DNA from 4 places in the Clostridium aromativorans genome. Region 1 is predicted to be linked to each of the others. Evidence: riboswitches for the same ligand, from Rfam matches in the RefSeq annotation. Region 1 holds a riboswitch; each other region holds the start of a gene.
What was found. A riboswitch is a leader RNA that binds a small molecule or an ion and turns the genes downstream of it on or off. The one in region 1 is predicted to bind S-adenosylmethionine.
Positions count from the first base shown of each region.

Region 1 (7,874 bases):
ATATTTATCAAGTGCTGTTTCATCTGGTGCCATAATGGCAAAATATGCCCCTTCTCCTTCAAATCTTTTGTCCCAAAAATTATAATGCCTATTAAGTCGTTTCTCCATTTCCTCTAAATCCAACAAGTATTTCACCTCCAAAATAAATAATAATCTTCAAATTGCATTTACAATAAACCTTTTAAGCGCCTTACCTATAAATTGACGTGTCCTATTTTCCGAAGGATTAGTAAACATCTTTTCCACAGAACCTTCTTCAACTATTATTCCATCTTCCATTAAAACCACTTTGTCAGCCACATCACGAGCAAAACCAAGCTCATGTGTAACTATAATCATTGTATTATCATCATTAGCAAGCTGTTTTATAGTATGAAGTACCTCATCAACCAATTCTGGATCCAGTGCAGAGGTAGGTTCGTCAAAAAGAAGCACTTCAGGATTCAAAGCCAGGGCCCTGGCAATGCCAACTCTCTGCTGCTGACCTCCTGAAAGCTGGCACGGATAATAATCAACCCTATCTTTCAGACCAACTTTATCTAAAATCTGCCTTGCAATTTCCACTGCTTTTTCTTTATTTAATTTTTTAACTGTTGTAAGCCCTATAGTTACATTCTGAAGCACATTTAAATTTTTAAAAAGATTATACTGCTGAAAAACCATAGCAGTGGAAGTCCTAAGCTGAAATATATCTTTTTTGCTTGCAGTTTGAGAATTAACCCTAAGTCCGTTGATTTCAATTATTCCAGAGGAAGGCCGTTCTAAAAAATTTATACTGCGCAGTAAAGTAGATTTCCCAGAACCACTCGGCCCAAGTATGGCAATTACCTCACCTTTTTTTACTGTTAAATTCACATTTTTCAATACATGATGCTCAGAAAAATATTTATTAATATTTCGTAGATTAATCATCAAACAACACTTCTTTCAAATATTCTGCTTCGTTTTTCCAATAAATTAAGACACTTTTCAAGTATTATGCATATAAACCAGTATATAATGGAGACGGCTATATAAATTTCAAAAAAAGCCAAACCTCTGGCTCCAATTATTTTTGCCTCCCCCATTATGTCTACAATACCTATCATAAAAATGAGAGAAGTATCTTTAACGGTGCTGATTAATGTATTTCCTAAATTAGGTATAGCTACAATCAGTGCCTGCGGAAGAACAATTTTGAGCATTATTTGAGCTTGGCTCATTCCTATAGAATTAGCTGCTTCAAACTGACCCCTGTCAACAGCTTCAATTGAAGATCGTATGGTCTCAGACAAATATGCCCCTAAATTAACTGAAAACGCCAATATCGCATAGTATTCAGGTGGTATTACATTTACATTAATGTTCTCAAACCAACCGTATTTTATCTGAAAAAAGTACAAAAATTTAGGCATACCAAAATAAATAAGATATAGTTGAACTAACAAAGGTGTTCCCCTTACAAAAGACACATAAACCATAGCAATTTGCCTTAATACTGATATTTTATAAATTTTAACAATAGCTATAAAAAAACCTACCAATAACCCAAATAACATGGATATAACAGTTACCATCATCGTAGCTGATAAATATGGAATTAACTTTGGAATACACTTCACCATATAAGTAAAATCAAATATCTTGTCCATAAAACACCCTCCTGATATGAAGTCATGATATTCTATACCATCTATTTATTTAGGTATATACTCTCCACCAGTCCATTTTTTTGATAACTTTGCAAGCGTGCCGTCTTCTCTAAGCTGTTTAATTATAGGATCGATTTTTGATTTGAGTTCCTGCCCTTGCTTGTCTTTCTTAAAAACAAGATGTATCTTGTCACTTTGAACTGGTTTTGCAACTACCTGTACCTGTAAATTCTGCTTTTTGATAGTGGCCTCTGTCATTACTGGATCATTTACATAAGCGTCAACTCTTCCATTTTGCACATCTATCAAATTATCTGATGAATTTCCTGTATCATTATATTTTAAAATTATTTTATTACCATTTTCCTTATTATATTTTTCAAGCAATTGTGTGTATGAGTCACCTACAGAAGCTGCTACACTTTTACCTTTTAAATCTTCCAACGACTTTATATCATTTCTACCTTTTTTTACAATTATGACTGACTCAGCTGTAAAATACGGCTGATCTGAAAAAAGATATTTTTTCTCACGCTCAGGGTTTTTAGCAATTTCATCTGCAACAATTTGAGTTTTATTTGATTCCAGCGAAAGAAAAATACTATCCCAAGCAGCAGGTGCAAATGTAAATTTATATTCATCTAATCTCTTATCTATTTCCTTTATTACATCAATATCATATCCAGTTAAATTACCTTTGTCATCATTGTAACAAAAAGGCGGATAATCATTTTGCGTACCTACATATATGGTTTTTACTTCTTTTTTGCTCGTATTGGGTTTTGTATTTGAAGAGCATCCGTTAAAAATCGCTATTATTACCACTAACGCTAAAATTATTGCAGTTTTCTTTTTTTCCATATTTTTCTCTCCTTTGAATTTTATTATATCTTTATCAATATTCACAACTATTTTAAATAAATCTGCAATATCACCGCCTTTTGATAATTATTTTGGGAATAAACAAAGGCCAAGAATTACCATTATAAAATTATAAATTCATAATTTCACAACGGCAAAACTTAGCCTTTAGTTTTCTAATCAACTAATTTTAAATTAATAATCTTTAAATTTTTCCCAAGTCTCAAAAAATAATCAGAAATAAAAAAACTTCTTGCAGAGAAAACTACAAGAAGTAACATTCTAATAATATCCTCATCTTTCAGGCTTCGCCTGATGGAATTAGCACCATTGAATACATAATAATATCCAGGTTGCCGAGCTTCATAGGGCCAGTCCCTCCGCTTCTCTTGATAAGAAAATTAATTTTTAATTTATATTGCATACATTACGAGATTTAGTATATAACATATCAATTTTTTTGTCAACAGAAATCGAATTGTCAATTTTTTTATTCTTATCCATAATTACTTAGGATATACGTTTACCTTCCACATTTTCATTAAAATTGTTCTTTTGTTCTTCTTTTGCTTCTTTTAAATTTTCTTCACCTTTATCATCAGCCTTTTTCACGCATTCTTCATCGTTATCGTTTTTATTCACTTTTTCCATTTTAGAAATGGAAACTTCATAGGCCACTTTTTTTACGACTTCTGTATCAGATATTTTTTTTTGATATTCTCTGCTCTGCAGCCTTCCCCAAATTCTTATGTTGTCACTGACTTTCAACGACTTACAAAACCTAGAATTTCTTCCCCAGGCAATAGTAGGTATGTAGTCAGATTTATTATAGGCTCTATTTACAGCTAACAGCATATCGGAGATCTCCCTTCCAAAGGGAGTTGTCCTATAAATTGGTTCTTTGCATATGAAACCGTCAAGAAAAATTTGATTTGGATTTTTACTTTTTTCTTTACATAAACTTATATTCCTTGCAAATACAGTTAATATCAATCTATTTGCTCCATCTACAAATTTATTGTATGATCTCAATTGTCCTTCCACTACAATATCTATTCCCGGGATAATATTCATTCCACCTATAAGTCTTTCTGAAATTGTAATAAATAATACATCCTTGCTTTCGCTTAATCTCGGGACTTCAATATTAAAGGTATAAAAACCTTCACCATACATTTCATGACTAAATTTTAATTCTGATACTACTTTGCCTTCAAGATAAATTTTATTATTTAACATTAAATTGTCCATCATAAACCCCTCTTTCCCTTAGTTTTAAATATCTCATTATCCTATAACTATTCACAGGGAGGTAAAAATATACTTGCAAATACTTAATATTTAACTAAAAATTTTAAATGCTTTATTTTTGAGCAATATATGCATGTATCTATTATCCATCAGCCCCAAAGTTATAGCTATCATAGCTGCATATAGTTCATCAATGTCTCTTAAAACCATGTTAATCGGAATTTCCTGAGATTCAATTATATTCTGTCCATTTTGTACAATATCTCTCTGAAGGCAATATACAAATCCACTGTTATAATCTAAGCTGGATATGGTAACTGTATTTTTGCTGCCTAATCCATAGGTTATGATATAACCTTGCAAATTTAAATCATCACCTAAACCATCTATTAAATCCATATTTATAAAATAATAGCGTCCATCCAAAATATCATGTTTTTTATTTATAGAATTCATTATTATATATTTTGCTTTTTCAACGCCATCTTTATTTTCAGACACATTGTACTGTAAATTGTTCAGATCTAATAAATTTATCAAATGGCTTTTAAAATTATCATTACTATCAATAATTTTTACGAATCCCATAAAAATATTACCTCCTGAAAAAATATATAATCTAAAATTATTTTAAACAGGATATAGTTTTTTATACTAATTCTCCATTTGCTAAAAATCTCATTATAAACCTTTACTATATGAGTATTATATACAGACTTGCTTTACTGCCATTATAATACATATTTATCCTATTTTTCAATAACTGTTATAATATAAGATATTTAATTGTGTATCTGCTTTCCCTCATAATTTAATTTGTAATTATTTTTGTAAATTAAATCTCCTACTTTGACAAATTTATAACCTTTTTTTTGAAGTTCTTTTATTATTTTAGGCAAATTTTCCGGCGTATATCTGGCATTACCATGAAACAGAAGTATTGAACCTGGCTTTGTATTCTTAATTATTCTGTTATATTCAATATCTGCCCCCTGTTCTTTCCAGTCCACACTGTCCACATTCCATTGAATACAATAATATCCTGATTCTTTTACTAAATCTATCACCCTGTCATTATAAGCTCCTTCTGGACATCTAAATAACTCGGTACCTGCTCCTGTTATGCTTCTTATTTTCGCTTCGTTTATATTTATATCTTCAATGATCTTTTCACGAGATATTTTAGTCATGTTAGGATGTCTATTGGAATGATTTCCTATTTCATGTCCCCTTTTATATATTTCTTCTAGTTTAACAGGATTTTTATCCACCCAGTCACCTACTACAAAAAATGTGGCTTTAATATCGTATTTATCAAGTAAATCCAATATTTTTTCAGTATAATCATCTTTACCTAAACTCACATCAAAAGTTATAGCCACTTTTTTTTCTTTTGTGTCTACAGAATATATAGGTAATTTTTTGCTTGAATTTATAAAGACTCCTCTATACCCGTAATTGGTAAAAAATGATACTCCAATAGCTACAAATAATAATACAGATACCATAAATATTTTTTTTATAAGTCTTGTTTTCAATTTTTTTCCTCCAAATATTTGCTTTTATAATTTTATATAGTATCTCATATTGATAAATATTACATAAATTAAAAAATTTACTTATATAAAATTATTTCAAAATATAAGTTCAAATATTTTATGTTATAATATAAATATATTTTAAATTCAATGGAGAGGATTTTAAATGTTCGAAGATACTTTAGAACTAGCAGAAAATAAACTATTACTGCTTTATATATTTAAAAGAATTAAATTTCCCATTTCCAATAATGAAATAACACAAATTATACTTGAGAACGGCTTTATAAACTATTTTACTCTTCAACAATATTTAAATGAACTTTTATCTTCTAATTTTATCAAAAAAGTAGTTTATTCAAATAATCATAAATTCATAATAACCAAAAAAGGTCTTAAAGTATTGTTGTTATTTGGAAATAGAATTTCAAAAAATAAAATGGACATCATAAATCAGTATTTAGATACGAAAATTGAGTCTATAAAAAAGAATCTTTTTATAAATGCCAGTTATACCATCGATCCAAAAAACAATTTTATCGTGAACTTAAAAATACTGGAAAATAATTCTGAACTAATAGACATAAAATTAAATGTAGACTCCAACAGCAAGGCCAAAGAGCTGTGCAAAAAATGGAAAAAAGATTACTTAGATCTCTACTATAATATTGTTGAACTACTTATGAGCAATTAAAATTCAACTTAAAACCATACCTGTAGGTTCTCCACCTATGGGTATATATTTTTTATTTTTACTTTTTATATTCACCTTTATCAATAGATCATTATAGTTGTCTCCCACATACAGGTTTTCCTTATATTTTATTATATTTTTAGGCATTCCACCAACAATTATCTTTTTTTCCTCCTTATAATTATTTATATCCAAAATACTTATTGTACCCTCTCCAAAATTAGATACAAAACAATGTCTACTGCTGCAATAAATATCTATTGGCGAATTTCCCACAATAATCCTGTTTATTATTTTATAATTTTTCAAAGATAAAATAGCTACACTCCCCCTAAATTCAGATCCTATGTTACTTTCGCATATCAATACATGTTGTCCGTCTAATGTAAACACAGCTTTAGTAGGATAAGATCCCACTCTTATATTTTTAACACATCTATTGTTTGTACAATTTATTAAAGTTATGCTATCATCTTCCATATTGGATATCAATAATAATCTTCTCTCTTTATTCAAGCATATGCTATAGGGAAGACTTCCACAGGGGATTTCTTCAGTTACTTGCTTCTCTTTAAGATCAAAAACCAGTAAGCTGTTTAAGTCACTACATATTATATATGCATTGTTTCCGTAAACCACAACATCATTACAACAAGCTCCTACATAATAACTTTCTTCCTGTATTTCCCCTTTTATATCAATTATAGATATGGTATTGTTATATCTATTTGCTGTTATGAGCTTATTATCATTGGTATATATTCCATGAGGACCTACATTATAAATCATATCATTGGACCTTAAATATATTCTCTTCTCTTCGCAGAAGTAGTCCAAATTAATTTTTGACACAAGATCAGAAGAAGTGCTGCATACATAAAGATAATCCAACACCATCACCCCCTTACAAATATAATATGAATATCTGCTAAAATAGGTAATAACAATTGAAAATTTATTTTATTGTATTGTATAATGTTTGTGTTACATAATTACTTTGTTCAATATATTCATTCCCTATAGAAATCAGGTGATAAAATGTATACTTATACCACAAAGGGAGTTTGCTCGAGTAAAATAATTTTTGATATAGTGGGAAATAAAATTGCAAATGTAAATTTTATAGGAGGCTGTAATGGAAATCTTCAAGCTATATCCAGACTTGTAAACGGGATGGATGTAGAAGAGGTAATAAAAAAATTGCAGGGTATTTCCTGTAACGGCAAGGGTACCTCCTGTCCAGATCAGTTTGCAAAAGCCCTCAAAAAATTAGTTTTAAAAAATAAGACGGTTTAGATTTCTCCAATTTGATTTATAGCGTAAAAACTCAAAAAACAAAATGCACCTTGATTTAGGTGCATTTTTATATGGCAAACTCATCAAAATTAAAATTTTGCACTGTATCTTTTTATTATCTTCCTCATATCCCCTATCATATAAAGCGAACCGGATATTAAAAGCAAATCCTCCTTCTCACAGTAAGAAAGTGCTTTTTTATAGGCAATTTCATAATCCTCAAAAGCTTCACAGTTTGGATTATACTTTTCCACTACAGCTCTCAGTTGTTTTGAGCTCTCTGCCCTCGTATTGTTTGGAGTTACGGCTATAACCTTCCAGGCAAGTGGTACAATGGTCTTCACCATGATATCTACTTCCTTGTCAGCCAGAATACCCAATATAAGCACCATATGGTTATAGCTGAAATAGCTCTCTATATTATCCTTAAGCACAGAAATTCCCTCCCTGTTATGGGCTCCATCTATAACTACTAAAGGATTCTTTGCCATCACCTCAAGCCTTCCCATCCACTTTACACTGCTAAGAGCTCTTGATATTATGGATCTACCTATTTGAATCCCATATCTGGACAATTGCTCTACAGCAAAAACGGCCGCAGCA
Region 1 is NZ_JAJJPB010000001.1:84,689-92,562, forward strand. Features, by position in the region: gene LN736_RS00395 (hypothetical protein) at 1-126, opposite strand, end outside; gene LN736_RS00400 (amino acid ABC transporter ATP-binding protein) at 157-912, opposite strand; gene LN736_RS00405 (amino acid ABC transporter permease) at 912-1,631, opposite strand; gene LN736_RS00410 (transporter substrate-binding domain-containing protein) at 1,677-2,492, opposite strand; SAM riboswitch class I at 2,784-2,891, opposite strand; gene LN736_RS00415 (single-stranded DNA-binding protein) at 3,003-3,743, opposite strand; gene LN736_RS00420 (hypothetical protein) at 3,834-4,331, opposite strand; gene pdaB (polysaccharide deacetylase family sporulation protein PdaB) at 4,526-5,281, opposite strand; gene LN736_RS00430 (DUF4364 family protein) at 5,448-5,975, shown strand; gene LN736_RS00435 (YncE family protein) at 5,979-6,866, opposite strand; gene LN736_RS00440 (TIGR03905 family TSCPD domain-containing protein) at 7,014-7,271, shown strand; gene LN736_RS00445 (bifunctional folylpolyglutamate synthase/dihydrofolate synthase) at 7,361-7,874, opposite strand, start outside.

Region 2 (7,874 bases), on a different contig from region 1:
CCTTAAAACTATAACAGATGCAGATACTATTATAAACGCTGCCAACGTACCTATGTTGGTCAGTTCTGAAACAATTCCTATTGGAGTAAATCCAGCTACAACCATGGTTATAATACCTACCAGCAATGTACTCTTTACAGGTGTATGAAATTTTAGATTAACGTGTCCAAATACCTTTGGAAGTAGTCCATCTCTAGACATGGCAAATAATATACGAGTCTGTCCAAACATCATAACAATCAAAACTGAAGTTAAACCACAAATTGCACCCACCGAAACCAGTGCCGAACCCCAATTTATACCTACCTGCTGAAGAGCAAAGGCCACAGGAGCTGCTGTCTCCTTAAATTTCAAATATGGAACCATACCTGTTAATATAGCTGATACTACAATATACAATACAGTGCAAATAATCAATGAACTTATAATACCTTTCGGCAAATCTTTCTGAGGATCTTTAACTTCTTCCGCTGCAGTAGAAACTGCATCAAATCCTATATAAGCAAAGAATATCACTGAAGCACCAGCAAAAACCCCATTCCAACCATAAGGCATAAACGGATGCCAATTAGCCGGCTTTACATGTCCTACTCCCAGCACTATGAATAATAATACTACCGCTAATTTTATTCCAACTATTATATTATTTGTAGTAGTACTCTGTTTTACACCTGCTATCAAAATACCAGTTATAAGCACAAGTATAAGTACTGCAGGTAAATTTATTACTCCGCCTTCAAAAGGTGCTTTCGTAATAGCAGCCGGAAGTGTAATTCCCAAGCTTCCCAATATGCTGTTAAAATATCCGCTCCATCCTATGGCCACCGTGCCAATTGCAAACGCATACTCCAGAATTAAATCCCAGCCTATAATCCATGCCCAAAATTCTCCCAGTGCTGCATATCCATAGGTATATGCGCTTCCGGCTACTGGAACCATAGCCGCAATTTCTGAATAGCACAGCGCAGCAAAACCACAGGCTAAACCTGCTATGATGAATGATATTATAAGAGCTGGTCCAGAATAATTTGCTGCCGCTATCCCTGTCAGTACAAATATACCTGTACCTATAATTGCTCCAATGCCAAGCATGGTAAGTTCAAAAGATCCCAATACCTTCTCTAAAGATTCTTTACCTTTAGTTTCTGCTATGAGATTATCTATAGATTTTCTCCTAAATATATCTTTCATAAAGTTATTGCCCCCTCATATATTTTATTGCAACTCAGAATCAAAAAAATTTTTTAATATTCCTATAGGTTTTAATAATTATTAATACTAACTTGAAAACTTAAACAATGCATCGTTTTAATTTGCAATTGCAAATCAACACCATTTTTATAATAAATGAATGTTTTTATTATAATACCACCATTTATTATACAAATCAATATCATTTTATAATTTCTTTTATTATTTTTTTATTGTTTTATCATTTTTTTCGTATTGTATTTATAATCATTTAATTATGTATACGTTTAATGAAATGATATTTTTGGATTTATTCATAAATTCTATTCAAATTTACAGAATCTATTATGTCAATATACTAAGAATCATTAAACCTCACAAAAATTTATTATTGCATATATATTTTTTTATGGATTATTATATATAGAATAAATATTTATAAAAATATTTATAAAATTAAGAAATATCTTATCTATTTAATTTTTATCATAAATTGAACTTTTAAATATCCATTTCAATAATTTTACCCTATATTTAAAATGAATAAGTCAAACTTATCTTATATGAAAAAAATTTTAAGTTAAACTTCTATAATAAAATTTATTCTAAGAATAATTATATTGAAATATTTATTACATTCTTATCTTATAAATGCAATTTCATAATAAAAAAATACCAAATAATTTGAATATATTTTAAACAAACACATAAATTACCTTCAACTGTATTTTTATAACATAACTTAAAAAGAGATATACCAAAAATATTTTTGATATATCTCCAAACTGTGTTCTCATAAAATATAACCTAATTTTGCCGCTGCATCTTAATGGATCAATTTTCATGATACCATCATGCTACTTACACAGATTAAGTATTTTTATTATATCCTCTTTCCCTATTTTTACAAATTGGCCTACTGTATTTGCACCATTATCCGTACATTTACTTGCCATTTCTTCTATTTTATCCTCAGGTATATTTCCCTCTTTCAAACTCGTAGGAAGACCCATGGATTTAAAGAATGCAGTAAGTCTTCTTATACCTTCCAGTGCGATATCTCCAGGAGAATTATAGGAAAGATCCACATCCCAGACTCTCACTGCAAATTGTACAAACCTGTTCATATCATGTTTATAGACATATTTCATCCATCCAGGAAAAACAATTGCAAGTCCTGCCCCATGGGCGATATCAGTTTCCCCACTCAGTTCATGTTCAATTTTATGAGATGCCCAATCTCCAATTCTTCCTGTACTCAATATATCATTGTGAGCTATAGTACCGCTCCACATTATCTCTGCCCTGGCATCATAATTTTCTGGTTCCTTCAAAACTATAGGTGCATTATTTATAACAGTTCTGAGAGCAGCTTCACAAAGTCTATCGGTAAGATCCACATGTTTCACATTTGTAAAGTATCTTTCCATTATATGTGCCATAATGTCAGCAGCACCACAGGCAGTCTGATATGCTGGAAGTGTAAACGTAAGCTCTGGATTCATGATTGAAAATACAGGCCTTATAAGCACCGTATTCAATCCTTTTTTATACCATCCATCTTCATTCATTATTACAGAACTATTGCTGGCTTCAGTTCCTGTAGCAGGCAGTGTTATTACAACACCTACAGGCAGTGATTCCTTTACCTGGGCTTTCCCGCAGTAGAAATCCCATACATCTCCATCATATGGTACTCCTACTCCAATTGCCTTGGCAGTGTCTGCGGCACTTCCTCCACCTACTGACAATATAAATTTTATATCATTTTCCCTGCAGATTTTTATACCCTCTTTAACGGGCCCCAATCTAGGATTAGGTTTTATCCCCGGAAGTTCTATAAATTCAATTCCATTTTTCTTCAAGGATTTTACTACTCTGTCATAGAGTCCAGATCTTTTTATACTCCCTCCGCCATAGCAAAAAAGAATTTTTTTAGATTTAGAATACTCTTTTACTTTGCTTCCAACAAATCTTTCAGTATTTCTGCCGAAAATAATTTCTGTAGCATTCTTAAAAATAAAATTCTCCATACAACATCCTCCTCGTCAAATTTTTCTAAATACATCCATTAACATTTTAACACTTACTTCTAAATAATTATAGATATAAACTTAAAAGCAGCAGCTTATTTTAATTTTAATTTAGAAAGCGCCTCCGCTAATGATGAGTTTATAGGTTTCTCGTTTTCTTTTTTTATTTTCTTCATATATTTTGAAACATCTTTTCTATTTAATTTATTCTCAGATTCTTTAAATCTTTTATTAAATAAGTCAGCTTTTTCTCTAAAACTACAATTAGGACATACATATATTTTCCCCTGGCCTTCTCCTCTGAGTTCAAGTTTTTTATGACATTCAGGGCATCTTACATTGGTAAATCTGCTTATATTTTCCCTATAGCCGCACTCTCTATCCTGACAGATATACATCATTCCACTCTTTCCCTTTACCTGAAGCATGTATTTGCCGCAGTGAGGGCATTTCTTGCCTGTAACATTGTCATACACAAATTTATCTTTACTTTTCTTTACATCTTCCACCAATCTCACTGCATACTTTCTCATCTTCTTTGAAAATATATCTGGTTTTTCATTACCTGTACTTATATCTTCAAGTTCTTTTTCCCATTTAGCTGTCATAAGAGGTGATTTAAGTCCTTCTGGAACTAAATCCACAAGCTGTTTTCCCTTGGATGTCGGAACAATTTCCCTACCTCTTTTTTCCACATAAAACATATTAAATAGTTTCTCTATTATGTCTGCCCTAGTGGCCACAGTTCCTATACCTCCAGTTTCTCCAAGAGTTTTGGCACTTTCACTGTCCAATTTCACATATTTTTGGGGATTTTCCATGGCCGATAAAAGAGTGGCCTCATTAAACCTGGCAGGCGGTTTGGTTTGAAGTTTGTTCAATTCCACAGCCCTTATATTTACGATATCACCCTTTTTTACTTTTGGAAGCAACTGGCTGTCTTTTTCACCTTCTGCCTCCATTCCGGCTCCCCTCTCATATACCATTTTCCACCCTTTGGATTTTACTACATTCCCCACGGCTGTAAACAATTCTCCAGCAATATCTGCTTTTACAGAAGTTTGAACATACTCATAAGGAGGAAGCATAACTGCTAAAAATCTTTTTACAACCAGATCGTATATATTCATTTCTTCAGTACTCAATCTAGACAGCTGCACTCTTTCTTCCGTGGGAATTATGGCATGGTGATCTCCAATTTTGCCATTATCCACAAACCCTTTATGGGCATTTATTTTTTTACTCATTATCCGATCTGCAAATTTTTTATAACTTCCCAATGAAATAGCTTTCAATCTTTCAGGTATAGTTTCAAACACATCTGTAGAAATATACCTGGAATCAGTTCTTGGATAAGTCAATATCTTATAGTTTTCATAAAGTCTCTGCATTATTGAAAGTGTCTCTTTAGCTGAATAGTTGAATATCCTGTTGGCATCTCTCTGAAGTTCAGTTAGATCATACAGGGCCGGTGAAAATTTTCTTTTGTCATTTTCCACTACATCAACTACAGTACAAATCTTACCATTGATTTTCTTTACAATGCCATCTGCCTTGTCTTTATTAAAGATATTTGCCCTGCCGCTTTTTCTATCAACCCATTTCAATTTAAACTTATCGGATTTAGCAGTGATTTCATAATAATCCTTAGGTTTAAAATCATTTATTTCTTTTTCTCTGTTAACTATCATGGCCAGAGTTGCAGACTGTACTCTCCCTGCAGTAAGCTGTGCATTATATTTGCAAGTGAGGGCCCGGGTTATGTTAAGTCCTACCACCCAGTCCGCTTCTGCCCTGCACTGTGCAGCTCTATACAGATTATCATATTTAGAAGAAGGTTTTAAATTTTTAAATCCATTTATTATGGATTTATCCGTCTGTGAGGATATCCATAACCTTTTAAGAGGTTTTTTTATTCTGGCCTTTTCTATTATCCACCTGGCTACCAGTTCTCCTTCCCTTCCAGAATCCGTGGCAATTACTATTTCCCCTATATCCTTTCTATTCATCTGAGCCTTAACTATATTAAACTGTTTTCCGCTTTGCTTTATAACTACCAGCTTTAATTTTTCTGGAAGCATCGGCAGGTCTTCCAGGTTCCAATTCTTATATTTTTCACTGTAGACTTCCGGATCCGCCAATGTTACCAAATGCCCGAGTGCCCAGGTCACTACATATCTGTCTCCCTCCAGATAGCCCGAGTTTTTTCTATTACACCTAAGTACCCTAGCCAAATCCCTTCCTACAGAAGGCTTTTCAGCCAATACCAATATTTTGCTCATACTTATTTCCTTTCATCATAGATTAAACTTCAAAAAATTAGAGATAGCATTTCCAAACTATCCCTTATTCTATCTATTTTATTATAATATTTATAATGGTTATTTACAAGCTAAAAGGCTGCAACCCGTCCGTTACTACTAATAAAAAAATACTACCCATCTATAAACGGATAGTATTTTTTCACTTCAACAATTGCATACAAAATTTGACTCTTATCACTGCTTTTTTTAAAACACAAGATATAAGAAATTTTTAGTTCTAGATTATTTTTCTCAGTTTTTCCGATGATTTGACATAATCACACAAATTCATATATTTTACTTTCAATTTATACACAGTATAGTTCTTTAAGTTTCCATTTCGAATATATTTCCCCTTATTTTTACCGCCTAAGGCCTTGAATACTCTATAAATTTCAGTAGAATATATTATTTTAGTCAATTTTCCAGAAACACATATTCTCTTAAACATCTTATACTTCTCAATTTTACTTTGAAAGTAAACATTGACTATAGAATCATTTTCAACATTCCCGATATCCTTATCTACAATAAAATATATATCTGTACAATCATTTATAAATTCAGCTATATTTATAATATATTTTTTATCAGTTTTATCCAATGTTATAAAATATGCCTTCTGGGACTGATCTATATATTTCATCGCATCATTTAATATTGCACTCATTTTCATACCCCTTTCCCACTAATATTTGCCGCAATATTTATAATATTGATTTTATCTTTATGCTATTAAAAAAAGATTAAATCTTACTTATTCGCAGAATTCAATCCTTACGGATAAGTTCAACTTAACCTCTAGTTTTCTAGTTAGTCAACTAAAATATTAAATTTACTCATAGAGTCAAAAAACTTCCTATGGAGAAACCACAGGAAGTTATATCCTTTCATTTCTCATCTCTCAGGTTAACCTGCTGGAATTGGCACCATTGAATAATATAAATTCAGGTTGCCGGGTATCATAGGGCCAGTCCCTCCACCTCTCTTGATAAGAATCAATATTTAATTATTACAATTATATATTACAATTATCAAAGTATTTTGTCAATACTAATTTTTATTTTTGTGTTATTAATTTGTAATAATGTCACCTAGGAAGCTGCCGTTTGTTTATCATCTGTTGACCTGTCATGCACATTCCAGGTAAAGCTCAAGAATATTATAGACAAAATGCAGGATACCATAAGAAGAATAAATCCTCCATTCCAGCTGAATTTATCCACTATACTTCCCATAGCTACCTCAGCCAGGACCTCGCCTCCCATATATCCAAATAAACCTGTAAATCCAGCCGCAGTTCCCGATGCGTTTTTAGGTACCAAATCCAGTGCACTTACTCCTATAAGCATAACAGGACCATATATAAGCGCTCCAATAGATGCCAAAGCACAGTTAATTGCTATTGGGTTACTACTCTTCCAATATACAAATACTGCTATAGTTACACCTATCATGCATATTATTCCTATAGGTGCACGTCTCCCATGAAATACTTTATCACTTATCCAGCCCACTATTATTGTTCCAGGTATGGCCGCATATTCAAAAAGCGCAAAGGCAATGGAAGAGCTTCTAGTATCAAAATTTCTCACTTCCTTCAAATAAGTGGGAACCCAATTTATAACTCCATACCTTACAAGGTATACAAATATATTTGCTATGGCAATGTACCAGAGAAATTTATTATTCAGAACATATTTAAACAGTATCTCCTTACCTGTCATCTGTCTCTCCCTGTCATCTACATTTACATCAGGGTAATCATTTTTATACTCTTCTATAGGTGGAAGGCCAACGGACTGAGGCATGTCCCTGGCAAATATAATAAATAATATTCCCCCAACTATTGCAATAATTGCAGGCAGGTAAAAGACGCCCTTCCAATTTCCGAAAATAGAAACTCCTACCATAGCTATAACTGCTATAGTACCTCCTCCTACATTGTGTGCAGTGTTCCAAATGGACATTTTCACTCCACGTTCTCTATCTGAGAACCAATGGGTCATAGTCCTTCCGCAGGGAGGCCATCCCATTCCCTGAAACCATCCATTTAATAACATCAATATAAACATCAAGGTTATACTGGACGTAATAGGGAAAAAGAGATTTACAACTCCTGAGGTTATAAGTCCTAAAGCTAGAAAATATCTGGGATTTGCTCTGTCTGAAACATTTCCCATTACAAATTTGCTTATTCCATAGGCAAGCCCAAGAGCTGAAGCCACAAATCCCAACTCAGTCTTTGTAAATCCCTCTTGTATCAAATAAGTCTTTGCCAATGCAAAATTACTTCTCACAAAATAATAGATCATATACCCTACATATATACTTATAAAAACCTGGA
Region 2 is NZ_JAJJPB010000013.1:41,321-49,194, reverse strand. Features, by position in the region: gene LN736_RS11035 (amino acid permease) at 1-1,191, opposite strand, end outside; gene LN736_RS11030 (iron-containing alcohol dehydrogenase) at 2,049-3,224, opposite strand; gene LN736_RS11025 (DNA topoisomerase III) at 3,320-5,506, opposite strand; gene LN736_RS11020 (hypothetical protein) at 5,766-6,197, opposite strand; SAM riboswitch class I at 6,422-6,525, opposite strand; gene glpT (glycerol-3-phosphate transporter) at 6,622-7,874, opposite strand, start outside.
Region 2: linked by a shared signal. The riboswitch ahead of LN736_RS11020 (hypothetical protein) and the one ahead of LN736_RS00410 (transporter substrate-binding domain-containing protein) in region 1 are both predicted to bind S-adenosylmethionine.

Region 3 (7,874 bases), on a different contig from region 1:
TCTTCATAGGTAGTACTTTGCTGCCAGTTTGCTCCAAGTAAAGAATAGGCAGTTACATAGTCATTGGAATTTAAACTGTTGTAGAAATATGAAACTAAATAAGCGGCATCCTCTGTGGAAAGCTTTGAATCTCCAGTTGAAGCAGTATTTTGGGATGAAAATTTATAGGTATTGGGATTAGCTGCCCAGTTGTCTATCATGGGAATAACTTGAGTTATTGGTATGCTGAAACCTATGGATTCATCGTCTACTTTTGCAGAGTTTATACCTATAACTTGTCCTGTGCTTCTATCCAAAAGAGGGCCTCCGCTGTTGCCTGGAGATACAGGGGCAGAAATTTGGTAGACATTTTTATACTGGTAATTTTCTAGGTTGAAATTTCTATTCAAACCGCTTATTATACCTGTAGTAGCTGTATTCTGAAGACCAAGAGGGCTTCCAAGGGCTATTATCTCATCTCCTATATCAGCCTTTTTGTTTTTTGAAATTTTCATCGGACTTTTTCCTTTTAAGTTATCCACCCTGACTAAAGCTATATCTGTAAGCTCACTTTTACCTATAAGCTTACCTTTATATGTTGCGGTATCGGCCATCTTTACAATTATGGCGGAGCCGTCTTTTACCACATGTGCATTAGTTACTATATCTCCTTTTGTATCATATAAAAAACCAGAGCCAGTTATATTTCCACTGCTATTCTTTACTTCTAAAGATACCACTAATTTTTGATTTTCATGTATTATTGTCTTTAAATCCTTGGATTTGGGTGTGCCGAGTACTTCAGACACATTTCCCAATTTAGATGAACCTCTGGAGGATTTAAGACTTATATTTTTATGTATAGCAAAACATGCTGTAATGCCAATTACTAAGAAGGTTATTGTGGTAAGAAGAGAAACTATAAAAATTTTATTTATTTTCATAACTATCCTCCTGCGGCAATATCCAGGTTATTTTTGTGATTTTAATGTGATGGCCTTTTGACATCCCATATTCTGTATTTTCAAATTGACCTGTGTCATTTATAGATAAGTAATTGGGATATACATAGGTAGAATCGTTTCCAAGTTCGGCATTACTGGAATTATATATGGTATAGTATATTTGTATAGAGCTGATGGGCTTTGTAGCTATGTTTTTGATAGTTCCTTTAATTACGAAATCTCCGTATTTATTTATATTAGTAGAAGTAGAAACTACCTCTACTGCATTGGTTTTATTGTTTTTGTTCTCCAGGGCAGCTGAAGCCATGGCGTTCTGAATTCTAGTCTGTTCAGCTGTTTCAAAAGAATTTTTCTCGGATATTATGACCTGTTTAAAATTGTTGAGCTTTTTATCATTTGGATTATAAACGATACCTTTGTCTATAGTTTGAAGGGCAGAGGTGAAATCATTGTTTTTCAAATATTCATTCGCAGTGTTGTAAGCCACAGCGCTTATTCTTTTTCTAAGTTCTGAAGCAGTTTCACTGGCCTCTTTCACATTGTAATTGGATATTTTGTTTAGCAGTCCAGCTAAATCCTCTATGCTGCTTTTATTATTCATTTCATTTTTTATTTGTAATACAGTTATGCCCATTTTCTTATTTTCTATGTTTTTATTTAACAGGGAATAAAAAGCTCCGGTTTTATCCGATATTAAATTAACAGCTTCGTCTAATTCATTTAAAGCCCCATTGTAATTTTTATCCTTTATATAACTATCTACGGCACTTATATGTAAGTTTACAGATTTGCCATCCTGCAAAAATATTTTATCTGCTTTTAGGGTTTCATTATTTGGACGTAAACTCAGGGCCTTGTCTATTATTGAATACGCACTAGATATATTTCCCTGAAGAGCTATATTTTCGGCAGTAGTTCTATTTTTTTCAACATTTTTAGAAACAGAGGCTTCATATAAATAATAAGTGCAGGTTAAACTCACGGCAAGTACTGCTGACAAAAGGGGCATTGCTATATTTATATTTTTATAAAATGGAATTTTACAACAGGTATTATCTCCAACTTTCTTATTTAAACTAAAATTTGTTGTATTGTCTTTTGATTTATCTAAAGCTAGGGCGTTTAACTGATCCTCTTTTATATTATGTTTTAAGGCTTGTCTGATATTATGAATTTTAATTGTACTTTCATTTAAATTTTCTATTTCCAGGTTTTTATTTAACCTGGTTCCGCATTTTTCACAAAATAGAGCTTGATTAGAAACCTTGGCTCCACATTTATAACAAAACATTCTAGTATTCTCCTTAAATTTATTAATTTTTACATCCATTGCAGTTTTCACAGTCTGGAAGGTTAGGTTTAAATACGGGTTCTATAGAAAAACTTCCGAGTCCGTTTTCGCTTCCACATAGGAATATAAAACCACTAAACTGCATGAATAAGTTTTTGTCTACTATAAAATTTATATCCTTTATTTGCTGAGTCAAATCATTGTCGTTTTTTTTATCGGCACTCATGTTGAAATGAGGACCGTGACAGGACATACCATCTAAATAAATTCTTATTGTAGAATAGGTAATATTATTCTCAGTCAAAAATTTTTTAAATTCATTGTAAGCTGTATTACTTATTTTTATAAAATTCATATAAAATCCTCGCTTAATGATCAAATTTTTATAATTGTACAGATATACTTATATGTATTGTACCAAAAATTTTATAATTGTACTATAGTAATTTATTCATAGCAAATATTATTATATTTTGTTAAAATAAGTATGTATAGAATGGGATTAGAACTTATTTTTAGAGCGGAGATGTAAAAATGAACAAAAAAGATTTGGCGAATATAAGAAAAGAGTTTAAGTTGGGAAGTTATATGCTTCCTATTAAGGAAGTTTACAGCGTATATTTAAAAAAAGATAATGGAGAAATAATAACCAGGGAACTAGAGCATTTTGAAATGATGGAAATAGAGAAGAGGGAGCTTTACCTGAATAATTTCAAAAAGGTGCTTACAGGTTCTCTGGATTCCAAAATATTTGAATTGGATTTTAAGGAAACGGATGGGAAAGAAGGCCATGAGGTTGGTGAAAGCACACAGCAGATATTGTATGGTGCTTTGAATTCCGGGAAGAGTGCGGCTGAATTTGGAGATAAGATAGTGGATAAAATATCTAAAAATTATACCTATGATACGGATGTAGTGATAAATTTTATAAAAGCAGAGTATTATAACAGCAGAAAAAATAAGAATGGAGATGAAAGTGATGTAGAAGATTATGTTCAAGCTGTGGAGTTTATATTGTGCAGTGTAAACAAGGTGGAAATTCCCAAAAAGGTATTGAAATTTGATTATACCGAGATGAAATTCAAGCCCAATTCTGCACTGGATATGATCGTGAATTTAAATTCTCCTCTAGACGGATTCATGTTTCCAAGTTTTACATGTGAATATGTAGATGTGAACAAGATAATATATTATTCTTCTAAAACGAAGCAGGTTAACGGCACTTTTGTAGAAAAAGTCCTTGAGTGTACTGTAAAACCCACGGCTGTAGAAGAAAAAGAAAGTTTTAAAAGTATACTGGGTACAGTGACAGGAGGCAGAATAAAGCCGGATATCATGAAGGATGTATATGAAAGAATAAATGAAAAACTTGATGGAGGAGATAGGGAAGAGGAGGCAGTACTGGATGTAAATGAAGTTACCAGGGTTTTAAAAGAAAGCGGCCTTAAACATATACAGTCTGTCAAAAGCGCCTTTCAAGAGGTATGTGGTGGAGATCATGAATTTAAAGCCAGAAATGTAATCCCTGATTTTAAAAGTAAATCTGTAAAGATTGAAAATGAAAATACAAGTATAATTATAAGGCCTCAAGATCTGGGTAGTGTAAAGCAGGTAATAGACAAGAGAGGGAAAAAATGTTTATTGATAGAACTTAAAGAAGATATGGTTATAGACGGGCTTAATTTGGAGACTGAGAAAATGGAAGATTATATCTAATTGAAAACAATTCTTTTAAGGATAAAATTTTAATGTTAAACTTCTTAATTTGATTAAAAATTAATTTGACCGTAAGAATGTTATAAGGTATAATTAAAGTCAATAATTTAATATTAACCCTTATCAAGAGAAACTTAGGGAATGGCCCGATGAAGTTTCAGCAACCCATGTATTAATTGGTACATGTAAGGTGCTAAGTCCATCAGAACACAGTTCTGGAAGATGAGGTAAATATAAAACTTCAACTTGAACATTTTATATTTATTATAATATAGAAAAATCCTCTTCTTCATAAAAGGGGATTTTTTAGTTATTAATTTATAAATTAATGTAAAAGGGGGCAATATGAAAATGGGAGAAAAAACTGCGCGAAAAAATAACCAGATCTCAGAACAGTACATTAAAGAAATATTGCAGTCATTGAAGAGTATAAATTATGGTTCAATAACTTTGGTGATTCAAGATGGAATAGTAATTCAGGTAGAGACAAAAGAAAAAATAAGACTAAAATAGAGATTGAATAAACTTAAGATATTATCAGAAAATAAAAACTTTTAGAGAAAAATATAAAATGATATTTTAATTATTGATTATCCTTTAAATAAATAGTAAAATGTAATCAGATACAATGTTGAGTATTTAAGTCGGATATTTTATCCTGATGCCCATTTATAATGGGATTGATTTTTGGAATTAAATATGACTTAAATACTCGGATATAAAGGAGAGGTATAATGGGAAAAAAGTTACTGGAAATAAATAAGCTGAAAACGGAAGTTGAAGGTAATGAAATATTAAAAGGACTTGATCTAGAAATTGGCAAGGGTGAAATACATGCCATAATGGGTCCCAATGGGGCAGGGAAATCTACTCTTGTAAATACTATAATGGGTCATCCTAAATATGTAATATCATCAGGAGATATAGTATTTGATGGGGAAAAAATAAATGATTTAAAGGTGGATGAAAGGGCAAGAAAGGGAATATTCATGTCTTTTCAGTATCCGCAGGAGATACAGGGAATAACTGTTGAAAATTTTTTACGCAATGCTAAGGCTGCTGTTACAGGTAAGAGAGGTGGAATATTGGCATTTAGAAAAGCTTTAAAAGAAAAGCTAAAGCTTTTAAAAATAGATGAAAGTTATGCTAAAAGATATTTAAACGTGGGATTTTCAGGTGGAGAAAAAAAGAAAAATGAAATACTCCAGATGGCGGTACTTGAGCCCAAGCTTGCTATGCTGGACGAAACGGATTCTGGACTTGATGTAGATGCAGTTAGAGTAGTATCGGAAGGGGTGAGCAAACTCCGAACAGAGGATAACTCCATACTTATAATTACACATCACGATAGTATATTAGAATATTTGAAACCGGATTACGTTCATATACTTGTAGATGGAAGAATAGTTAAAACTGGTGATGCATCTTTAGCTGAGGAAATAGAGAAAAACGGATATGACAGGTTTAAGGCATTGGCTTAACAGGATGTTTTAAAAGAGAGGTGTTTTTATTGGAAAAAGAAAAAACTCATATAGAAGATATAAGAAGAAATATTTATGATATAAAAAATGAAGACAAATCCAGTTATAAAACTGGCTCGGGTCTTACAAAAAAGATAATAGAAGAAATATCAGATGAAAAAAATGATCCTGAATGGATGAGGGAGTTTAGACTTAAATCCTTAGATATTTACAATAAGATGCCTATGCCGTCCTGGGGACCTGATCTTTCGGATCTGGATATGAATAACATAGTTACCTATGTAAGGCCTGATACCAACATGAAACATGATTGGAAGGATGTGCCCAAAGATATAAAAAGAACTTTTGATTTACTTGGAATACCTAAAGCGGAGCACGAATCCCTGGCAGGTGTGGGTGCACAATATGATTCGGAGATAGTCTATCACAATGTAAGCGAGGAGCTGAAAAAGCAGGGCGTTTTATATATGGATATGGAAACGGCTATAAGGGATTACGAAGATCTGATAAGACCTCTTTTTATGAGGCTTGTGCCTCCAACAGATCATAAATTTGCAGCACTTCATGGAGCAGTTTGGTCTGGCGGCTCATTTGTATATGTTCCTGAGGGAGTTCAAGTTGATATACCAATACAATCTTATTTTAGATTAAATGCCCCTGGTGCAGGACAATTTGAACACACCCTTATAGTAGTTGAAAAAGGAGCAAAAATTCACTATATAGAGGGATGTTCGGCACCTAAATACTATGTAAACAATCTACATGCAGGTTGTGTTGAGTGTTATGTGAGAGAGGGAGCTTCATTAAAGTACAGTACTATAGAGAATTGGTCAAGAAATATGTACAATTTAAATACCAAAAGGTGTGCAGTGGATAAAAATGGGCATGTAGAATGGGTTACAGGTTCTTTTGGATCTAAAGTATCCATGTTGTATCCTATGAGCATACTGAGGGGAGAGGGAGCAAGATGCGATTTCACAGGAATAACTTTTGCAGGTGCCGGGCAGTATCTGGATACTGGCTCTAAAGTAGTTCATGCAGCTCCAAATACTACGTCAGTGGTAAATTCTAAATCCATTTCCAAGGATGGTGGAGTTTCAATTTACAGAGGCCTGTTGAGTTCTACTAAAAATGCAGTTAACTCCAAGTCCAGTGTATCCTGTGAATCATTGATGCTTGACAGTGAATCCAGATCGGATACTATACCTATTGTAAGTGTGGCAAACAACAATGTTGATATAGGACATGAGGCTAAAATAGGTAGAATAAGTGACGATGCCATTTTTTATCTTATGAGCAGAGGTCTTACGGAAGAAGAGGCAAGAGGGATGATAGTTACAGGATTTGTTGAGCCTGTAGCAAAGGAACTTCCACTTGAATATGCAGTGGAAATGAATAATTTGATTAAATTAGAATTAAAGGGAACCATAGGATAAGGAGGTAGTTTATGATAGATAATAGGGGAAATTTAAGCAAAAGTAAGAGAATAATTTCCGAATTGCAAAACAAGAAGGAGTTTAGACTAAATCAGGCCTATGTACCTACATGGAAGCATCTTGGATTAAATAATTTTCACCTTGATAATTATAAGTTTCCTGAAATAGAGGCATATGATGCAGGGTATATGGATTTTAAGGCTGAAGATTTTGAGGGGGTAACCTTAAAATTCATGCAGGAGATTGATGGAGAAAATCTTGCTCAATATTCTAGTTTTAAAGATGCTACTTCTGTATCAAAAGATTCTGTCAGACTTGGGGAGAACGGATTTAATTCAGGAATATTTGTAAAAGTTCCAGAGAATAAAATTTTGAATTCGCCTATAAGACTTAATTTCAATTTAAATGAACACAACCCTACAGTTATAGATCACAACATAATTGTAGCCGAATCAAATAGTAAAATTACTTTAGTGGTGGATTATTGTACTGAAAATAAAGACATAGATGCATTTCACAATGGTTTGACTAAAGTATTTGCAAAGAGCGGCTCAGTAGTAGATGTTATAAAAGTTCAGAGGATGAATGATAAGTCAACCCATTTTGATTCGAATATGGCTCAGGTGGAGAATGGAGCAAAAGTAAATTGGATTACTGTAGAGATGGGAAGCCATATAAATGTTACAAATTATAATTCGGATTTAAAAGGGGAATACAGCAGTGCAGATATATATTCAGCCTATTTAGTTGATGGAGACAGAAGACAGGATCTTTACTATACCACCAATCATTTTGGTAAAAAGAGCACAAGTAATATGGTCATAGAAGGGGTACTGAAGGATAGAGCCAGAAAAGTTTTTAAGGGAAATATAGATTTTAAGAGAGGCTCATCTAAATCCAAGGGAGCTCAGGCTGAAGAAGTTCTTCTTTTAGATCCAACAGTTAAGACGGATACTATTCCAATACTTCTCTGCCAGGAGGAAGATGTGGACGGACAGCATGCAGC
Region 3 is NZ_JAJJPB010000008.1:62,872-70,745, forward strand. Features, by position in the region: gene LN736_RS08380 (S1C family serine protease) at 1-923, opposite strand, end outside; gene LN736_RS08385 (FxLYD domain-containing protein) at 910-2,235, opposite strand; gene LN736_RS08390 (HesB-like protein) at 2,258-2,590, opposite strand; gene LN736_RS08395 (DUF4317 domain-containing protein) at 2,770-3,951, shown strand; SAM riboswitch class I at 4,069-4,180, shown strand; gene LN736_RS08400 (YezD family protein) at 4,303-4,464, shown strand; gene sufC (Fe-S cluster assembly ATPase SufC) at 4,686-5,432, shown strand; gene sufB (Fe-S cluster assembly protein SufB) at 5,462-6,868, shown strand; gene sufD (Fe-S cluster assembly protein SufD) at 6,880-7,874, shown strand, end outside.
Region 3: linked by a shared signal. The riboswitch ahead of LN736_RS08400 (YezD family protein) and the one ahead of LN736_RS00410 (transporter substrate-binding domain-containing protein) in region 1 are both predicted to bind S-adenosylmethionine.

Region 4 (7,874 bases), on a different contig from region 1:
CCTGCCTGCGGCCCTACAAAAGTGCTTCCCCTATAGTTTATATATTTATAGATCTGTGCGTCTATTTCAGGGTCTACAGCATTTATGGTTATTGTAACGTGTGTGACTCCCAATTTTATCAGTTCCTCCGCATAAGCAGGAAGCATCAATCCATTGGTGGAAAGGCAAAATGTAATATCCGGGCATTCTTCTTTTATAAGTTCTATGGACTTTTTGGTTTCTTCAAAATTTGCAAGTGGATCTCCTGGACCAGCTATTCCAACCACCGTCAAATTTTTTATTTTATTTTTTACTATCTTGAATTTATCTCTTGCTTCCTCTGGGGATAGAATTCCACTTGTAACTCCAGGCCTGGATTCATTTACACAATCATATTTTCTATTGCAGAAATTACAGCTTACATTGCATTTTGGAGCTACAGGTATGTGCATTCTAGCATACTTATGTGCAATACAGTTATAGCAGGGATGTTGAAATGTCTTTTTTTCAATCTCCCTTGCAAAATTTATAGGCATATCTTATTATCTCCTTTTTTGCATAATTAAAATATAAAAAGGCCAGACAAACTTAAAAATTTAGTTTGCCTGGCCTCCAGTATTTCTGGTCAACCTTTCATAAAAATTCACAGCATTTGTGGCTTAAGAATATACAACCACCTTATTTAATTCTTCTTTTATCTTATCCACTTTATCAAGGCTTTCCCAGGGCAGCTCTATATCGGTTCTTCCGAAATGTCCATAAGCAGCTGTCTTTTTATATATTGGCCTTCTAAGATCCAAATCTCTTATAATGGCTGCCGGCCTCAAGTCAAAAAGCTTTTTTACAATATCCACTATTTTCTCATCAGATACCTTACCTGTTCCAAAAGTATCGACACTTATGGACACAGGCCTTGCCACTCCTATAGCATAGGCAACCTCCACTTCTATCTTATCCGCAGCACCTGCTGCCACCAAATTCTTTGCTATCCACCTTGCCGCATAGGCTCCGGATCTATCGACTTTCGTCGGATCTTTTCCCGAAAAAGCTCCTCCTCCATGCCTTCCATATCCACCGTAGGTATCAACTATTATCTTTCTTCCAGTAAGTCCTGAATCAGCCTCCGGACCTCCCTTTACAAACCTTCCTGTAGGATTCACAATATATTTGGTATTGGAATCTATAAATTTCTCAGGTATTACCTCTTTTATGACATTATCTATTATATCTCTTTCAATCTGGTCATGTTCCACATTTTCTTCATGTTGTGAGGATATCAAAATTGTATCTACTCTCACAGGTTTTTCTCCTTCATATTCTACTGTAACCTGGGTTTTACCATCTGGTCCTAAATATGGAATAATGCCATTTTTCCTGACATCGGCCAATCCTCTCGAAAGTCTATGAGCCAGTGCTATTGGAAGTGGCATATATTCAGGTGTCTCATTTGTGGCAAATCCAAACACCATCCCTTGATCCCCTGCACCTATTGCCTCTATATCATCTTTTTCTCCCAGTTTTGCCTCCAGTGATTCATTTACTCCCAAGGCAATATCTGAAGATTGCTCATCTATTGATGTTATAACCGCGCAATTGCTGGCATCAAATCCAAATTTTGAACCTGTATATCCTATTTCTTCGATAGTTTTCCTCACTATCTTAGGTATATCCACATAGGCTTTAGTGGATATCTCTCCAACTAGAAGCACAAGCCCTGTATTTACAACTGTTTCGCAAGCTACTCTTCCATATTTGTCCTGTTCAATAACAGCATCTAGAACTGCATCCGATATTTGATCACAAATTTTATCAGGATGTCCCTCTGTAACTGATTCTGATGTAAATAATCTACTCATCTTTATCCCTCCAATTTATTTAACTTTTCTATTTACTATTTATATATGATAATTTTGATTGTTCACTATGATGAAGTAATTTATATATTCCCACCATGGCCAATACCCATATAGGCGCAATATAAAGGGCAATGCGGGTAGCTGGCAAAAACGCCATTGTAACAACAATAGCCAGCAGATAAATTATTGTAATGTATGAAGAAAAAGGGTAAAAAGGCATTTTAAAAGCAATTTTCTGCCCTTCCATAGCTTTTTTTCTGCGGAACTTCAATTGTGTTATAAGAATCGTACCCCAGGCAGTCAAAATGGCTATAGTTGTTGTTGAGGAAATATATGTAAAAAATTTCTCCGGTATGAAATAATTTAAAATTACGGCAATCAATGCCACAGCCGTACTGAAGAGTGTTCCCACATAGGGTGCCCCGGATTTATTCAACTTTCCAAATACTCTGGGAGCATTACCATTTAGTGCCAGACTGTAAAGCATTCTGCCATTTATATACAGGGCACTGTTCATGCCTGAAAGAGCAGCTGTCAAAATTACAAAATTTATGACTGAAGCAGCTGCAGGAATACCTACTTTAGAGAACACCAATACAAAGGGACTTCCTGCAACCCCAATTTTATTCCAGGGATAAAGTGCCAGCATCACCAACACAGAACCCACATAGAAGATAAGTATACGCCAAAATACATCGTTGATAGCTTTTGGAATGGATTTTTGTGGATCCCTTGCCTCTCCCGCCGTTATGCCAATAAGTTCCACCCCTCCAAATGCAAAACTCACAAAAACAAAAGAAAGCACAAACCCTTTAAATCCATTGGCGAAAAATCCTCCATTATTCCATATATTAGAAAATCCAATAGAATGCCCTCCATTATTAAATCCAAATAATATAATAAGCATTCCAAAAATAATCATGCATACTATGGCAACCACTTTCACAAGGGCAAACCAAAATTCAAATTCACCGTAAGCTTTAACTCCAACTAAATTGACTGCAATGAGTATGATCAAAAATATAAGTGCAGTAATCCATTTTGGAAACTGGGGAAGCCAAAATTGAACATATACCCCCATGGCAGTGAGTTCTGCCATAACAGTAGCTGTAGCCTGAAACCAATATGTCCAGCCTGAAAAAAATCCTGCAAAATTTCCAAGGTAACGAGTAGCATAAGCACTGAAGGAACCCGAATTTGGCTCATCTACAGCCAGCTCACCCAAGGCCCTCATAATGAAAAAAATGAACAGTCCTCCTATTAAATATGCCAGAATAATGGCAGGTCCGCCTGTCTTAATAGCATCTGCAGAGCCATAGAACAATCCTACACCTATGGCACCTCCAATAGCTATCATCTGAATATGCCTATTTTTAAGATCTTTTTTTAGTAATTTATTGCCTGCATTATTGTACATCTTATTTATACCTCCAAGTAAAAAATCTATATGTGAGAAGACATATAGATTCCATTGTCCCTCATCTTTCAGGATATACCTGCTGGAATTAGCACCTAGATGTACGAACTAAATGTATATCTGGTTGCCGGGTATCATAGGGCCAGTCCCTTAACCACTCTTGATAAGAATTATAATATTTGATTTTATATAATTACATTAAAAAACTTCCTGTGAGAAATCACAGGAAGTATAAATTCCATTATCTCTCATCTTTCAGGTTTTACCTGCTGGAATTGGCACCATTTACTGTACAAATTACAATCGGTTGCCGGGCATCACAGGGCCAGTCCCTCCGCCTCTCTCGATAAGAAAGTCTACAAATATTGTAAATCACTTATATTTAATTTATATTCAATATACAATTCTTTATTCTTTTTGTCAATAGAAATCTTTCTATTCATACAAATTTTTACTGAAATATCTGTCTCCCCTATCTGGAAATATAGTTACTATATTTCCTCCATCTATGGTATCTGCCAATTTCAACGCTGCTGCAAGAGCTGCACCAGAGGAAGATCCAACTATCAAGCCTTCCTTTTTTGCCAACTCTCTCACCAATCTAAAAGCTTCATCATCATTTACCTTTATAACTTTATCAACCAATTTTATATCCATAGTGTCCGGCAGGAAATCATTTCCTATGCCTTCAATAGCATAACCGTGCTCTTCAGTACCACCGCCAAGGGTAGAACCTTCCGGATCCGCCAGTATGGTCTTTATGCTGCTGTCCTTTTCCTTTAAATACTTTGCCACACCTGTAAAAGTTCCGCCGGTACCTGCTCCAGCCACAAAATAATCTATTTTCCCACCTAACTGTTCATATATTTCAGGACCTGTAGTAGCATAATGTGCCTCGGGATTATCATTGTTTTCAAATTGTCCCAAAGCTATGGAATTTGGTATCTGATTTAAAATCTCCTTGGATTTTTCAATAGCACCTCTCATTCCATCTTCTTCTGGAGTATGAATTATCTCCGCTCCAAGCGCCCTCATCAATACCTGTTTTTCTATGGAAAATTTCTCCGGTACTGCAAATATAACCCTGTATCCTCTGTTTAAAGCTCCCAGCGCAATTCCAAGACCAGTATTGCCTGCAGTAGCTTCAACTATAGTGTAGCCTTTCTTCAATCTACCGCTTTCCTCTGCCTTTTTTATCATATAATCGCCAATTCTATCTTTTACACTGCCTCCTGGATTAAAATTTTCAAGTTTGGCATATATATTAACTCCATCTTTTAGATCAAATTTGTTTATTTTCAGTATAGGTGTTTTTCCTATCATTTCCTTAATATCATTAAAAACTTCCATAATATAACAATCTCCTTTAAATTACAAATTTTCGCTGTTGAAGCTGTTGTTTAATATTTTTCAAATTCCGGAATTATGAAAAACAAAAAACCTTCCGCCCCTTACAGAGGCAGAAGGTTTTACTTCTACGGTTCCACTCTGTTTATCCCTCAAGTACTGCATAAAAACAACCTATGCAGGAAAGAAAAACTCATTGTCGGTACAATCATACCTTAACATTTTAACGGCTGTTTCCGCTGAAACCTACTCAAGTTCAATTCAGTGCTCCAGGATGCATTTCAATTGTCTCCCGCTAAAATTTTCTCACACCACACGAAAATTCTCTCTAAAATAGCATCGTACAATCTACTCTTCCCATCATTACATTTATATAATCTACAATCTGATAATACTACATAAACTTTAATTAATCAAGTATAATTTTACATATAAAATTTAAAAAAGTTACTTCTGCTCAAAATAGATAGAAGCAACCTTTTATAAATTGTATTGTATTATTCAGGATAATTCAACCTCTCATCCGAGATGTCTGTCAAGACCTCTTTGAGAAATTTATCTGCCCAGTACTTCGCCATAGGAAGATTCATATCCAAATAATTTCCGCAGTCTTTTGGAGCAGCACCGGGTATGTCACCTTCAAAATTCAAGATAAATTTATACATTTCCACCAGCAAATCCACGATATCCTTTGACTCATAGTCTCCATACAAAATCAGATAAAATCCGGTTCTGCAACCCATGGGTCCAAAATATACGGTTTTACCTCCATAAGTGCTGTGATTTCTCAAAAAAGTTGCTCCCAAATGCTCAATAGTATGAACTTCAGCTGTATTCATAACAGGTTCGTCATTAGGGCTTGTCATTCTTATATCAAATGTGGTTAGAACTACATCTCCAAATTTATCTTTTCTGGAAACATAAACACCTGGTATTAATTTTAAATGATTGACAGTGAAACTTGAAATTTTATCCATGCAATATCGCCTCCTGTAGAACTCATTATACATCATGTTAAACCTGTAATCAATTATTCAGCTTTGCCCTTTATTCCTCCAAACTTATATCCTATTCCCCTTACAGTTAAAATATATGCAGGCTTTTTGGAATCAGTTTCTATTTTCTGTCTTAAATTTTTTATATGTGAATCAATGGCTCTGTTGTATCCATCAAAATTTTTCTCCAGCGCAATAGATATAAGTTCCTCCCTTGTAAAAATCTTTTCAGGATGGTTTACCATAACTGAAAGTATTTTGTATTCTATGGGGGTAAGATTGACTGTTTCCCCTGATTTTTTAACTTCGTAACTTAAATTATCAATTATCAAATCGCCCTCATTAAAATAATAAGCAAACTCCATTTGTAATTATTTAAAGTAGTTTATATTCTTAAAAGGATACACTCTTAAAATTACATGTCCCTTAACATCCTTTAAATTTACAGGCCCTATTATTCTGCTGTCGGTACTATTTTTCCTATTATCCCCAAGCACAAAAATATAACCTTCGGGCACAACATACTCCGCAACAGCTGAATTGGCCTCAGTTACAACTTCTTCTGGAAGATAACTTTCAGTGAGAACTTTTCCATTTAAATAAACCTCTCCGGACTTTATCTCAATTTTATCTCCAGCTATTCCTATAACCCTTTTTATATAGTTGTCCTCATTCTCGTCATGAGAGTTGAAAACGACCACTTCTCCTCTGTTTATATGTCCAGTTTCAGTGCTTATCTTTTCCATAAATATAACATCCTTATCATTAAAAGTCGGCTGCATGGAAGATCCTATTACATCAGTCCGGGCAAAAACATAACTTCTGCATACAAGTGCCAGTCCAATAGCCAGAATAATGTAAAAGGCATATTCCCTGAACTTCTTAAAGAATTCTTTATCTTTCACGATATCACACCCCTTTACCTATTATCATTATAGCAAAAATAACAGTTTTCAGACAAATTTGAAAATCTGCAGAGTTTTATATTTCAACTCTGAACTTTGATATCTGGATATGACGGCCTATTTCAAAGCCGGCTCTACATGTATAATTGCATATTTTATCTGAAATTCACTGCTCAGCATATTTTCTATTTTTTCCGTAATACCATGACTTTCCAGTACGGTCAATTTAGAGCTGACACTTATTATAATATCAAGTAAAATATTATTTCCATGTACCCTAGCCTTTACATCCTTGACGCTGTCTACGCCTTCAATTTGATTTATTTTTCCAATTATTTTGTCCAGCTGCCTGCTGTCAAAACCATCAGTTAAACTTTGGGCGGACTCCTTGAAGATCCCTATACCTGTTTTTATTATAAGTATTCCCACTATTACCGCCGCCAGTGGATCTATCCAGGGAAGACCAAACTGCGAAGCTATAATTCCACAGGCGGCCCCAAAACTGACCCAAGCATCTGAAAGATTGTCTTTTGCAGCAGCCATAAGTGCCAGGCTCTTGATTTTAACTGCCACTTTCCTGTTATACCTGTACACTGCATATACCAGTACAGTACATATAATGGAAACTACTGCAGACATCATATCCGGTGCTTTGGTCTTAAAAAAAACTGTAGAGTATACTGCATTGTAAAAAACCTCTGCTCCAACGGCTATCATTATCAAAGAGGCCACCAGGGTAGATACCGTCTGTGCCCTCAAATGTCCATAGGCATGGTCCTCATCGGCAGGTTTCCTCGATATTTTAAGCCCTATAACAATGGCAAGGGAGGCTATGATATCCGTGGAATTATTAATGCCGTCTGCAAAAAGAACCTTGGAATTAAAAAAATATCCTATACCGAGTTTAAATAAAGATAAAAACACATATACTACCACATTTACCTTAGTTCTCTTTTCTGCAATTTTAAGATTTTTATAATCCTCTTCCATCTATTTTCTCCTATAAAGTATAAAATCTATACCTTTAAATCATTTTTCGACTCCACTGCTTTTATTATATTTAAAAGTGTCCTGTTTACCGGAGTGTCTATTCCATATTTTCCTCCCAGTCTGCATACGGTTCCCGCAAACATATCAACTTCAGTCTTTCTTCCATATTCAATATCCTGACACATTGAAGTATTGCTGTGAGGAGGCATGGTGGCAAGTACTTCATTCCATTTTTCAATATCCTGTCCACTCAAATTTATGCCCATTTTCTGAGACAATCTTACCACTTCCCACATAGCTGACTCCATCAATTCTTTCGCTTCACCTACAGATTGAAATACTCCATAATTTCCCCCTATAACTGCTGAAGCCTGATTTATTCCTA
Region 4 is NZ_JAJJPB010000011.1:83,675-91,548, reverse strand. Features, by position in the region: gene nifB (nitrogenase cofactor biosynthesis protein NifB) at 1-515, opposite strand, end outside; gene metK (methionine adenosyltransferase) at 639-1,835, opposite strand; gene LN736_RS10115 (amino acid permease) at 1,864-3,252, opposite strand; SAM riboswitch class I at 3,311-3,422, opposite strand; SAM riboswitch class I at 3,498-3,605, opposite strand; gene cysK (cysteine synthase A) at 3,688-4,602, opposite strand; gene LN736_RS10105 (S-ribosylhomocysteine lyase) at 5,097-5,576, opposite strand; partial or broken gene LN736_RS10100 (winged helix-turn-helix domain-containing protein) at 5,630-5,947, opposite strand; gene lepB (signal peptidase I) at 5,966-6,499, opposite strand; gene LN736_RS10090 (cation diffusion facilitator family transporter) at 6,617-7,489, opposite strand; gene LN736_RS10085 (ketopantoate reductase family protein) at 7,516-7,874, opposite strand, start outside.
Region 4: linked by a shared signal. The riboswitch ahead of LN736_RS10115 (amino acid permease) and the one ahead of LN736_RS00410 (transporter substrate-binding domain-containing protein) in region 1 are both predicted to bind S-adenosylmethionine.